Regions from separate parts of the Micromonospora sp. NBC_00617 genome, predicted to be linked through region 3. Evidence: riboswitches for the same ligand, from Rfam matches in the RefSeq annotation. Region 3 holds a riboswitch; each other region holds the start of a gene.
What was found. Region 3 has a riboswitch for cobalamin ahead of OG505_RS13835 (acyl-CoA thioesterase). Riboswitches for the same ligand answer to the same signal wherever they lie in the genome.
Positions count from the first base shown of each region.

Region 1 (3,655 bases), 240 kb from region 3:
CGCGCCGAAGTCGCGCGCCAGGTCGGCGGAGGTCTCCAGCGCGGTCAGGTACAGCTCCTCGCTGATCCGGGTGGACAGCTCCCGCGCGGCCGGCGAGTCGAACGGCAGCCGCAGCGCGAAGAACACGTCCTGCAGGCCCATCAGCCCGAGACCGACCGGCCGCCAACGGGGGTTGCTCGCCGCCGCCTGCGGTGTCGGGTAGTAGTTGATGTCGATGACCCGGTCGAGGAACGTTACAGCCGTCCGGACGGTGGCGCGTAGGCGCTCCCAGTCGATGCCGCCGTCGGTGACGTGGGCGGCGACGTTCACCGAGCCGAGGTTGCACACGGCGGTCTCGGCGTCGCTGGACACCTCGATGATCTCGGTGCACAGGTTGGACAGGTGCACCACGTTGCCCGGCTCGGCCGTCTGGTTGCACAGCCGGTTGGCCGCGTCCTTGAACGTCATCCAGCCGTTGCCGGTCTGGGCCAGGGTGCGCATCATCTTGCCGTACAGCTCCCGCGCCGGCAGTTGCCGCACGTAGCGGCCCTGCGCCTCGGCCGCCCGGTACGCGGCGTCGAACCGCTCACCCCACAGGTCGGGCAGCTCGGGCACCTCGTTCGGGTCGAACAGCGACCACACCTCGTCGGCCTCGACCCGGCGCATGAACTCGTCCGGGATCCAGTTGGCCAGGTTCAGGTTGTGCGTACGCCGGGCGTCCTCGCCGGTGTTGTCCCGCAGTTGCAGGAACTCCTCGATGTCCGGATGCCACGGCTCCAGGTAGACGCAGGCGGCGCCCTTGCGCCGGCCGCCCTGGTTGACCGCGGCGACGCTGGCGTCCAGGGTGCGCAGCCACGGCACGATCCCGTTGGACTGCCCGTTCGTGCCGCGGATCAGCGCGCCCCGGGAGCGGACCCGGGAGTACGCGATGCCGATGCCGCCGGCGAACTTGGACAGGTTGGCGACCTGGGCGTAGCGCTGGTAGATCGAGTCCAGCTCGTCGCGCGGCGAGTCGACGAGGTAGCACGAGGACATCTGGGTGTGCCGGGTGCCGGAGTTGAACAGCGTCGGTGAGCTGGGCAGGTAGGCCAGGCTGGACATGAGCCGGTAGAAGTCCACAGCCTCATCCGGCGTACGGGACAGACCGCAGGCCACCCGCAGCAGCCAGTACTGCGGGGTCTCCAGCACCAACCGGCTGGTGGGGTGGCGCAGCAGGTACCGGTCGTAGACCGTGCGCAGGCCGAAGTACTCGAATCGGCGGTCGCCGTCCGGGTCGATGGCGTGGTCGAGGGTCGCGGCGTGCGCGGCGACGAACGCGGCGGTGTCGTCACCGATCAGGCCCTCGGCGTGGCCGGCCCGGATCGCCGCGCTGAACGAGATGGCGCCCTGCCGGCGTACCTCCCGCTCGATGTGGCTGGCCAGCAGCCGGGCGGCGAGGCGCGAGTACTGCGGCTCCGTACCGATCATCTCGGCCGCGGTCTGGATGGTCAGCCGGTCCAGTTCGGCAGTCGTCGCGCCGTCGTACAGCCCGCTGATCGTGCGGGTCGCCACCCGCAGCGGGTCGACGTCGGGCAGGTCGTCGGCCCAGCGCTCGACAGTGGCGACGAGCATGCGCACGTCCGCCCGTTCGCTGCCGCCGTCGCGGGTTTGGACCTGCGGCGGCGTACGCCGGAGGGCCGTGTCGCCGCCGGCCGGGGTCACCTCGGTAACTGTCACCACTCACTCCTCGCGAGCTTGAGGACCTGAAGGCCCTCGGCGCGAGGAGGCAGACACCGGCGGACGCCACGCCGACGGGGCGCGGATCCGGAAGGCGTCGGCCGTCCCACGCGGCCTCGGACCACCGCCCACCCGGATGCGGGTACGCGGCGCGCTGGCAGGTCTTCGGACTCACGGGCACGACCGGGGTCTCCCGGTCACCTACCGGCCGTCGCTTCCCAGGCCAGATGGCGGCCCAGTGCTGATGACGGCTGTCGTTCCCACTCACCGCTGCGGGGCAGTCCCGGACTTCCACCGGGTTCCCTCTTGCCTCGGCCACCCTGGGTTGAGCGACCGAACCAGCTGCGGTCGACACCATATATAGGGGCGACCACGTTTGTCACACCCCACATGTCGGGGCCGGGCGTGTCGCGCTCATCCGTGATGGCCGTCGTCGATCCGCCAGCGCGCGCTGGCGAGGGAGCATCGGCGGCGTCGTGATCGGACCTCGCCGCCGGCTTGACCGAGGAGAACCGGCACCGATACGGTCGACCCACTATCTGCGGCGACGCGAGGGAAGCCGGTGAGAATCCGGCGCGGTCGCGCCACTGTGAGCGGTCCCCGACCCCGGGGGCCGCGAGCCAGGACGCTCGGTCGTCCGCAGCCTTGCGATGGGGACGCGTCATCCCCGAGGAGGTTCGTGCACGCATGTCCAGTTCCACGTCCAGCCAGCCGCTGGTGCACCCCGCTGCCCCGACCCGTCTCCTGTGGACGGTCCTGGCCACCGTCGCCGTGCTCACCCTGCTGGCCTATCTCGTCGCCTTCGACCAGGGCGCAGTCTCGCGCAGCGGGATGTACCTGCACGAGCTGATGCACGACGGCCGGCACCTGCTCGGTGTCCCGTGCCACTGACCGGCGCCGGCACCGCACCCACGTTCGTCACGGTTCTCCTGCGCGGGCTGCTCGCCGGCCTGGTGGCCGGCCTGCTCGCCGGAACGTTCGCCTACGTCGTCGGCGAACCTCACGTCGAGGCGGCCATCGCCATCGAGGAGGCGGCCGCACACGCTGAACCCACCACCGGTGGGCACCAGCACGACGAGGACGCTCTGGTCAGCAGAAACGGCCAGCGCGGGGGGCTGTTCCTGGCCACCGCCCTGTTCGGCGCCGCGATGGGCGGCCTGCTGGCCACCGCGTACGTCCTGCTGAGCCGGCGGCGACGCACGGTGGACGACGGGTGGTCCGGGCTGCTGCTGGCCGGCGGCGCGCTGCTCGGCGCGGTGATCGTGCCGTTCCTCAAGTACCCGCCGAACCCACCGGCGGTCGGCAACCCGGCCACCATCAACCAGCGCACGGTCACCTACCTGCTGCTGGTGGTCCTCGGCCTGGTGGCGGTCTGGTCCGGTTCGCTGGGCTACCGGTCGGTCGGCGAGCAGGCGCCGGTGTGGCTGCGCGCCGCCGCGGCGGTCGGCGGTTTCCTGCTGGTCACCGGCGTGGCCTACGTGGTGCTGCCGTCGTTCCAGGAGGTCCCGGGTGACTTCCCCGCCACGCTGCTGTGGAGCTTCCGGCTCGCCTCCCTCGGCACCCAGGTGGTGCTGTGGACCGGGATCGGCCTGCTCTTCGCCGCACTGATGCATCGGCGGCGCGCGGTCACCGACGTACGACTGGCCAGGTGAACGCCACCCGCCTGCGGCTGGTCGCCCACGGTCACACCGCCGCCCTGCGGCGGGCCCGGTTCGGCGGGGACGACGCACTGGACGAGGGTGGTCGCAGCGCCGCCCTCGCCCTGTCCCCCAGCCTGCTGGGCCGGCGGGCACCGGCGGGCGACACCGGCGCCTGCCTGTCCAGCCCAGCGACGGCGGCCGTCCAGACCGCGTATGCTCTCGGCCTCGTGCCCGCTGTGGAGACGACGCTGGCCGACTGCGACTACGGCGACTGGACCGGCCGGTCGCTGCAGGAGGTCGCCGGCGCGCAGCCCGAAGCG
Region 1 is NZ_CP107751.1:2,775,887-2,779,541, forward strand. It holds gene OG505_RS12760 (ribonucleoside-diphosphate reductase subunit alpha) at 1-1,695, opposite strand, end outside; cobalamin riboswitch at 1,834-2,053, opposite strand; cobalamin riboswitch at 2,250-2,324, shown strand; gene OG505_RS12765 (CbtB domain-containing protein) at 2,383-2,586, shown strand; gene OG505_RS12770 (CbtA family protein) at 2,577-3,347, shown strand; gene OG505_RS12775 (histidine phosphatase family protein) at 3,344-3,655, shown strand, end outside.
Region 1: linked by a shared signal. The riboswitch ahead of OG505_RS12760 (ribonucleoside-diphosphate reductase subunit alpha) and the one ahead of OG505_RS13835 (acyl-CoA thioesterase) in region 3 are both predicted to bind cobalamin.

Region 2 (3,655 bases), 1.1 Mb from region 3:
GTCGACGGCGTCGGCGGCCGTGGCGGCGGGCCCGTCCACCGCGTCGGTCAGCGCCGTGGGCAGGACGATCCGCCGCCCGGGCGACGCGAGCAGCTCCCGCTCGTCGAGGCCGTACGCGGCGGCGAGCGCCTGCCGCAGGCCGGGCAGGGCGTGGGCGCCGCCCCAGATCTGCGGGGCGCGCAGCACGGCGAGCACCAGGTTGACCCGGGGTTCGCCGGTCGGCGCGTCGGCGAGGATGTGCAGCCCGTCGCGGATCTGCACGTCCTTGACCTCGCAGAGGTACCCGTCGAGGTGCAGCACGAAGTCGTCGAAGTCGTCGGCGTCGGGCATCGCCTCGGCGTGCAGGTCGTGGTGCAGCTCGGCGGCACGGACCAGGTCCCAGATCTGGGCCCGCACGGTCGGCACCTTGGCCGGGTCGAGGGCCTGCACGGTGGCGTACTCGTCGAGCAGTTGCTCCAGTTTGGCCAGGTCGCCGTAGGTCTCGGCGCGGGCCATCGGCGGCACCAGGTGGTCGATCACCACGGCGTGCGCGCGCCGCTTGGCCTGGGTGCCCTCGCCGGGGTCGTTGACGATGAACGGGTAGACCAGCGGCAGGTCACCGAGGACCGCGTCGGGCGCGCAGTCGGCCGCCAGGCCGAGGCCCTTGCCGGGCAGCCACTCCAGGGTTCCGTGCTTGCCCAGGTGCACCACGGCGTCCGCGCCGAACCCGCCGTCCGCGACCGACGCGGCCAGCCAGCGGTACGCGGCCAGGTAGTGGTGGCTCGGCGGCAGGTCCGGGTCGTGGTAGATGGCGATCGGGTTCTCCCCGAAGCCGCGCGGCGGCTGGATCAGCAGCACCACGTTGCCGAAGCGCAGCCCGGCGAGCACGATGTCGCCACCGTCGGTGTACAACTCGCCGGGCGGCTCACCCCAGTGCTCCCGCATCCGCTCGCGCAGCTCGGCCGGCGCCGCCTCGAACCACCGCCGGTACGTCTGCCCGGGCACCCGCGCCTCGGCGGCGGCCAACTGCTCCGGGGTGAGCCACTCCACGTCGTGCCCACCGGCGGCGATCAGGGCGTGGATCAGCGCGTCGCCGTCGTCGGGTGGCGGCGCGTCACCCAGGTGGTAACCCGCCTCGGCCAGCGCGGCGAGCAGCCGGACCGCCGAGACGGGGGTGTCCAGCCCGACGGCGTTGCCGACCCGGGAGTGCTTGGTGGGGTACGAGCTGAGCACCACGGCGACCCGCTTGTCGGCGTTGGGCACGTACCGCAGCCGGGCGTGCCGCACCGCGATGCCGGCCACCCGGGCGGCCCGCTCCGGGTCGGCGGCGTAGACCGAGAGGCCGTCGGCGTCGATCCGCTTGAACGAGAACGGCACGGTGACGATCCGGCCGTCGAACTCGGGGATGGCCACCTGCATCGCCGCGTCCAATGGGGATAGCCCGGCGTCGCTGCCGGCCCACTGCTCCCGGGTGCTGGTCAGGCAGAGCGCCTGGATGACGGGCACGTCCAGGGCGGCGAGCGCGCCGACGTCCCACGCGTCCTCGTCGCCACCTCCGGACGCGTGGGCGGCGACCGCGCCGCCGGCCGCGAGCACGGTGACCAGCAGCGCGTCACAGCGGGCGAACAGCCCGAGCGGGCCCGCGCCCGTGGTCAGGCCCCGCAGGGAGCCGCAGAAGATCGGCAGCGGGTTGCCCCCGGCCTCCCGCACGGCCTCGGCCAGGACGTCGACGAAGGCGGTGTTGCCAGCGAGGGCGTGCGCCCGGTAGAAGACGATCCCCACCGTGGGCCGCTGCGGGTCGGTCGGGTGGTCGCCGTGCACGCCGTACGCCGGGGTGGGCGCGGGCGGGGCGAACCCCTCGCCGGTGAGCAGCACCGTGTCGCAGAGGAACCGGGCCAGATGCCCGAGGTTGTCCGGCCCGCCCTCCACCAGGTACGCCAACGCCTGGGTGACCACTCCGGACGGCACCGTGGAGACCGCCATCAGCTCCGCGTCGGGCACCGCCTCACCGCCGAGCACGACCGTCGGCACGCCGCTGGCCAGCACCGCGGCGAGGCCGTCCGGCCACGCCTGCCGACCCCCGAGCAGGCGTACGACGGCGAGGTCGACCCCGTCGAGCAGGGCGGGCACCTCGTCGGCCGCCACCCGCGCCGGGTTGGCGAGCCGGTAGTCGGCGTCACTGGCGCGGGCGGCCAGCAGGTCGGTGTCGGCGGTGGAGAGCAGCAGAACGCGCACGGCAGGCTCCGGACGGTAACGTCGGCACGCTCGCGAGAGCGGCCTGGCGACGTGGGATGGGCGCAGGGTTCAGCGGAGGCCGCGGTCCGGCCGGCTCAGCGGCCTGCGGCCGGGAGCGACGGGCGGCGCGGTCCGGAACTCAGCGGTGAACGGAGTCGATGCCGATCGCGGCGACGGCACGGCCGCGGTGCGGAAGACGGCAGCAGCCGTCGATGATGGAGACGCCAAGCGTCATCGGGTCCTCCTCGGGTGTCCACGCCCTGGGGTACGTCCCGACGGCCGAAGTATCCTGGCTTCCGGATCGATGCTCTCCCCCGGCCTTCCAACCGCAGACACACGGCCGTGACTCACGAGGGGGGATCGCTCCCCGGTGACAGTGGCGGGACCGCGTCGGATTCGCACCGACTTCCTTCACTGCCGTCAGGCCGCGAATGCTGCCACACCGGTCGGCCGCCGGTCAACGCCACCCCTCCGCACGCCAACGGCCACCATCAATTGACATATTGCGATCAGAGGTCCTGCTGGCGAAGTTCACCGATCGGCCGACAGTGGCGGGGTCGACGAGTCAGAGACAGCCAGCCCAGGAAGCGCGCGTGCATCTCGGCGAGGTCGGGGTGACCGCCCAGGTTGAACTGGTCGTGGATCGCCTCGTTCATGCAGGACGCGAGATAGAGGGCCAGCGCGAGGGAGTGACCATAGAACTCGCCGACGAGATCGAGTTGTGCCGGGGCATCTCAGCGCGCTCACCGAACTCAACATTCAGAACCTGACGCGCCGGATCCGCACCCAGCTCGCGCCGGGCGTGCGTGACCGCCTCGCCGTCCGCGTGTACGACGAGTCGATCCGTGCCAACGTCCTCCTGATCGACGACCGGCTCTGCATCGTCCAGCACTATCTGCCGCGAATGCGCGGCGTCGATTGCCCGACGATGGTGATCGAACGCACCGCGCAGACCTCCGGCCTGTACGCGGTATTCGACGATATTTTCACCTCGCTCTGGGAGCGCAGCCGCCAGCTATGAACGACTACGCCGATCTCCTTCCGCTTGCACACGAGGCCGTCGACCTGGCGCGTGGCCTGATGCGGACTCTCCAGCCCGGTGCTCTCACCTTCAAGGACGACCGTGACATGGCCTCCGAGTTGGACTACACCATCGAGCGACAGGTTCGCGAGCATCTGGCCGCGAAGGCACCCGACATAGGGTTCCTCGGCGAGGAGTACGGCAGCAGCGGCAACACCAGCACACTCACGTGGGCCCTCGACCCGGTGGACGGGACCGTCAATTTCATCCACGGCTCACCGCTGTGCGCGATCTCGCTCGGTCTCGTCCACCGCACCCGGTCCGTCCTCGGCGTCATCGACCTGCCGTTCCTCGGCACCCGCTACCACGCCGCCGAGGGACACGGCGCATACGCCAACAACGACCGCATCGGCGCCAGCC
Region 2 is NZ_CP107751.1:1,961,903-1,965,557, reverse strand. It holds gene cobN (cobaltochelatase subunit CobN) at 1-2,214, opposite strand, end outside; cobalamin riboswitch at 2,497-2,626, opposite strand; gene OG505_RS08830 (hypothetical protein) at 2,724-2,870, opposite strand; gene OG505_RS08825 (DUF5919 domain-containing protein) at 2,936-3,235, shown strand; gene OG505_RS08820 (inositol monophosphatase family protein) at 3,232-3,655, shown strand, end outside.
Region 2: linked by a shared signal. The riboswitch ahead of cobN (cobaltochelatase subunit CobN) and the one ahead of OG505_RS13835 (acyl-CoA thioesterase) in region 3 are both predicted to bind cobalamin.

Region 3 (3,655 bases):
GGTCACCGCCGTCCGGGGACAGGTTGTTCCAGAAGATCGAGTGCAGCACGTGCCCAGACAGGTTGAACGCGAACGTCTTCTCCAACCCGACCAGCGTCGCGTAGTCGCCCTTGTCACGGGCCTCGGCGAGCCGGTCGAGCCCGTCGTTGGCGCCCTTGACGTACGCGGCGTGGTGCTTGTCGTGGTGCAGCTCCAGGATCTCGCCGGACATGGCGGGTTCGAGTGCGCCGTAGTCGTAGGGCAGGTCGGGCAGGTTGTACACGGCCATGGGGTACGTCCTCTCACTACTGCCTCAATATTGCTGTTGCCATTATTGTGCAACAAGACCTTGATTGTCGGCCGGGGGCGTAATTCGTCACAGGAGCGTCGGAACGGCCCGGCCGCTCAGTCGGCACCGCGCAGCGGCTGCCGCACCAGGTCAACAACCTGAACGGGCCGTACGCCTGGCTGGCCGCCCTGGGCGAGGTTGGCGTCGGCGCCGACGTCACCTGCATCGAGGCGTCCCGGCCGACGATGGAGATCTCGACGACCTGCGAACCACCGGCTACCGCCGTGGCGTCGGGCCTGTCAGGTACGACTTCCACTCTCCCCGCGTACCCGAGCAGACGGAGGTCGGCGACGCCCTTCGCCGCAGTGCCCGCCGGCCGGCTCCGGGTCAACCCGACCGCGGCCTGAAGACCCGCCGGTACCCGGAGGTCGAACGGGCCCTGACCCGGCTCGTGGCCGGCGCCGGCGCGATCCGCCGCACGCTCACCTGAGCACGCGGTGGGGTGGCGGCAGGCCGCCGCCCTACCGCGGCTTTGGCAATGCGCCGAACACCTAGGCCAGGCAGCGTCAACCGGCTTCGGCGGGTGCTCGCCGAGCGCGGGAGTCGGGCCGTCCGGTGAGGATGGCGGCGAGGATCTCCGCGCCGTCGACGACTCTCGGACCGGGCCGGTTGAAGTAGGCGGGCCCGTCGACCACCCACACCTGCCGGTTACGAACCGCGGGCAGGTCCGCCCAGCCGGGCTGCGCGGCCGCCACGGACAGCTCGTCGATTGTTTGCTCGGGCGTGAACCCGCACGGCCCGAACACCACCACGTCGGGAGCCAGGTCCGCGATCACCGACCAGCGGTGCGGGGTGCTGTGTGCTCCGGGTCCGAGCAGCAGAGACCGCCCACCCGCGTAGGTGATCTGCTCCGGCACCCAGTGCCCGCCGGGCATCAGCGGATCGAGCCACTCGACGAACAGCACCGTCGGCCCGCCGGTCACCGGCCCGGGCAGCGCGGCGAGACGCGCCTCGGCGTCCGTACGGATCTCCGCTGCCCTGCTCTCGCTGCCGGTCAACGCGGCTACGGCGTCAATCGAGTCCAGGATCCCGGTGATGGTCCTGGCCTCCAGGGACATCACCCGGGTGTCGAGATCGATCATCCGGACCGCGTCGTTGACCCGCTGATAGGAGACCGCGCACACGTCGCACAGGTCCTGGGTGAGGATCAGATCCGGCTTCAGTTCCTCCAGCATGGCGGCGTCGAGCTGGTACAGCGACGATCCTCGGTGTGCGTCGCCGGCGATCGCCGCCGAGATCTCCCGGCTTGTCAAGGGCTCAGGCAGGGAAGTCGCGGTCACGGCCGGGATGTCGGCCAGGTCGCCCGGCGGCCAGTCACACTCGTGCGTACGGCCGACCAGGTGCCCGGTCAGGCCGAGCATGGCCACGATGTCCGTGGCAGCCGGCAGCAGGGAGACGATTCGCACACCCGCCTGCCTACCAGGCACAACCGTGCGACGTCCACTTCGAGGACAGTCCGAGCCGGGTCTCAGACCTCCTCGGCGCCGTCGAGCAGCGCCCGCCGCAGGGCCAACCGGTGCTCCCGGCGGATCTCCGCCTCCCGGTAGCGACGCCGGTCCCCGTCCGTCTCCGGCAGCAACGGCGGCACCGTACGCGGCTGGCCGTCATCGTCGATGGCCACCATGACCAGGTGGGCGGTCGCCACGTCGGTGGGCGGCACCGCCCTGTCCCACCGGTCCGCGGTGACCTTCACGGCCACCTCCATCGAGCTACGGCCCGCCCAGGTGATGCGCGTCGACGTGCATGATGTCGCCGACCCGAACCGCCCGCAGGAACGCGGTCTCGTCGATCGCGGCGGTCACCGCCGGGCCATCGGAATGCCGGGCGGCGACCACCCCGGCAACGGAGTCGATGAGGTTGAGGATCCGGCCGCCGCGCACCGTACCCATCAGGTTCGTGTGGTGCTGATCCATGATCTGCGACAGGGTCAGGTGCGACGCCGACGGTGGTCGACCGGCGATCGTGATGATGTCGTGCACAGCGGTAGTCCGTCCCTCGGGAAACCACACCACCGGATCGCGGGCGCACGCTGACGAGGACGCGACCGCGCAGACCACGCGGCACGTCACCCGTTCAGCCCACCCGCGAGGCCGACGGCAGCGCACACGGTTGTGTACGCGGCACCGGCAGGTCTTCGGACTCGCGGGCCCGACCGGCTCTTGGCCGGTCTCCTACTGGCCGTCGCTTCCCAGGCCACTGGCCCAGTGCTGATGACGGCTGTCGTTCCCACTCACCGCTGCGGGGCAGCCCCGGAAGCCACTGGACAAGCCGGTACGGGAGTACTTCCTGGTCAATGGGCAGTTCGAGCCACGCGAGTACACGACGGGGTTCCCGGCGGTGGTGGCCCTCGCGCATCTGCCCGCCAAGGGCCAGTACTCGGTGAGTTACCTGTCGATCGCCTCGGACGGCGACACGGTCCGAGGCACGATGACCTTCCGCTACAGCGGGCGGGCGACGGCCGCGCCGCAGGGGTGGAGCCCGCCGACGAACCAGCCGGACCCGGCGCTGCTGGCCGCCACCGAGCAGCACAAGTCGTCCGGGCAGGCGTCTGCGGTACCGACCACAGCAGCCGAGCAGGCGAGCGCACCGGCGGCGGCTCCCCCGGTCGAGCCGAGTGACGACGACGGCCCCGGAGCGACGGTCTGGGCCGGCTTGGCGGCGGCGGCCGTGGCAGCGGTGGCCGGATTGATCGCTTGGCGTCGTCGCCTGGTTTCCAGGGGAAGGCCCACCGGCCGGAGCCGCACCTCACCGGCGACCTCCGGCCGACGCAGCCCCAGTGGCCGTTCCGGGCACAAGACCGTCGGCGGCAAGACCGGCGCTCGTCCCGGACAGAAGTCCGTCGTCGGCATGACCGGCACGACCACAGGCGCCAATGGGCTCGCCACCGACGGCAAGCGGCGACCCAGCACCGTACCGGCGGCGCGCAAGGGCAACGCGGCTGTCGTGGCCCGGACGGGTGTCGCGGTCGATCTGGTTCCGACCGATCGCGAGGCAGATCCCCTCGCCAGAACCGACGGTAAGTCGCCGTCCAGGCTCGTCGCCCCCGCATCATCGTCCGATGTGGACGTCGCCGCCATGGCACCGGGATCCCGGCTGAGCAACACCCACCTGGCGCTGCTCGTCGGTGGGCTGATGCTGGCACTGCTGGCCGGATTCGGGCTGGCCCGCATCGGCACCGCCGACCAGAACCCGGCCGCCACCACCGCACGCCAGCCATTGGGCGGGTCGCCGGCCTCGGGACAGGCGGTGTCCGCCGCTGATGGGCACCAACACGCGCCGGGGATCGGGCCCCACACCCACCCGGGTGACGGCTCAACCGGCGAGACG
Region 3 is NZ_CP107751.1:3,014,584-3,018,238, forward strand. It holds gene OG505_RS13820 (superoxide dismutase) at 1-268, opposite strand, end outside; gene OG505_RS13825 (hypothetical protein) at 333-758, shown strand; gene OG505_RS13830 (ABC transporter substrate-binding protein) at 835-1,734, opposite strand; partial or broken gene OG505_RS13835 (acyl-CoA thioesterase) at 1,797-2,241, opposite strand; cobalamin riboswitch at 2,458-2,661, opposite strand; gene OG505_RS13840 (copper resistance protein CopC) at 2,666-3,655, shown strand, end outside.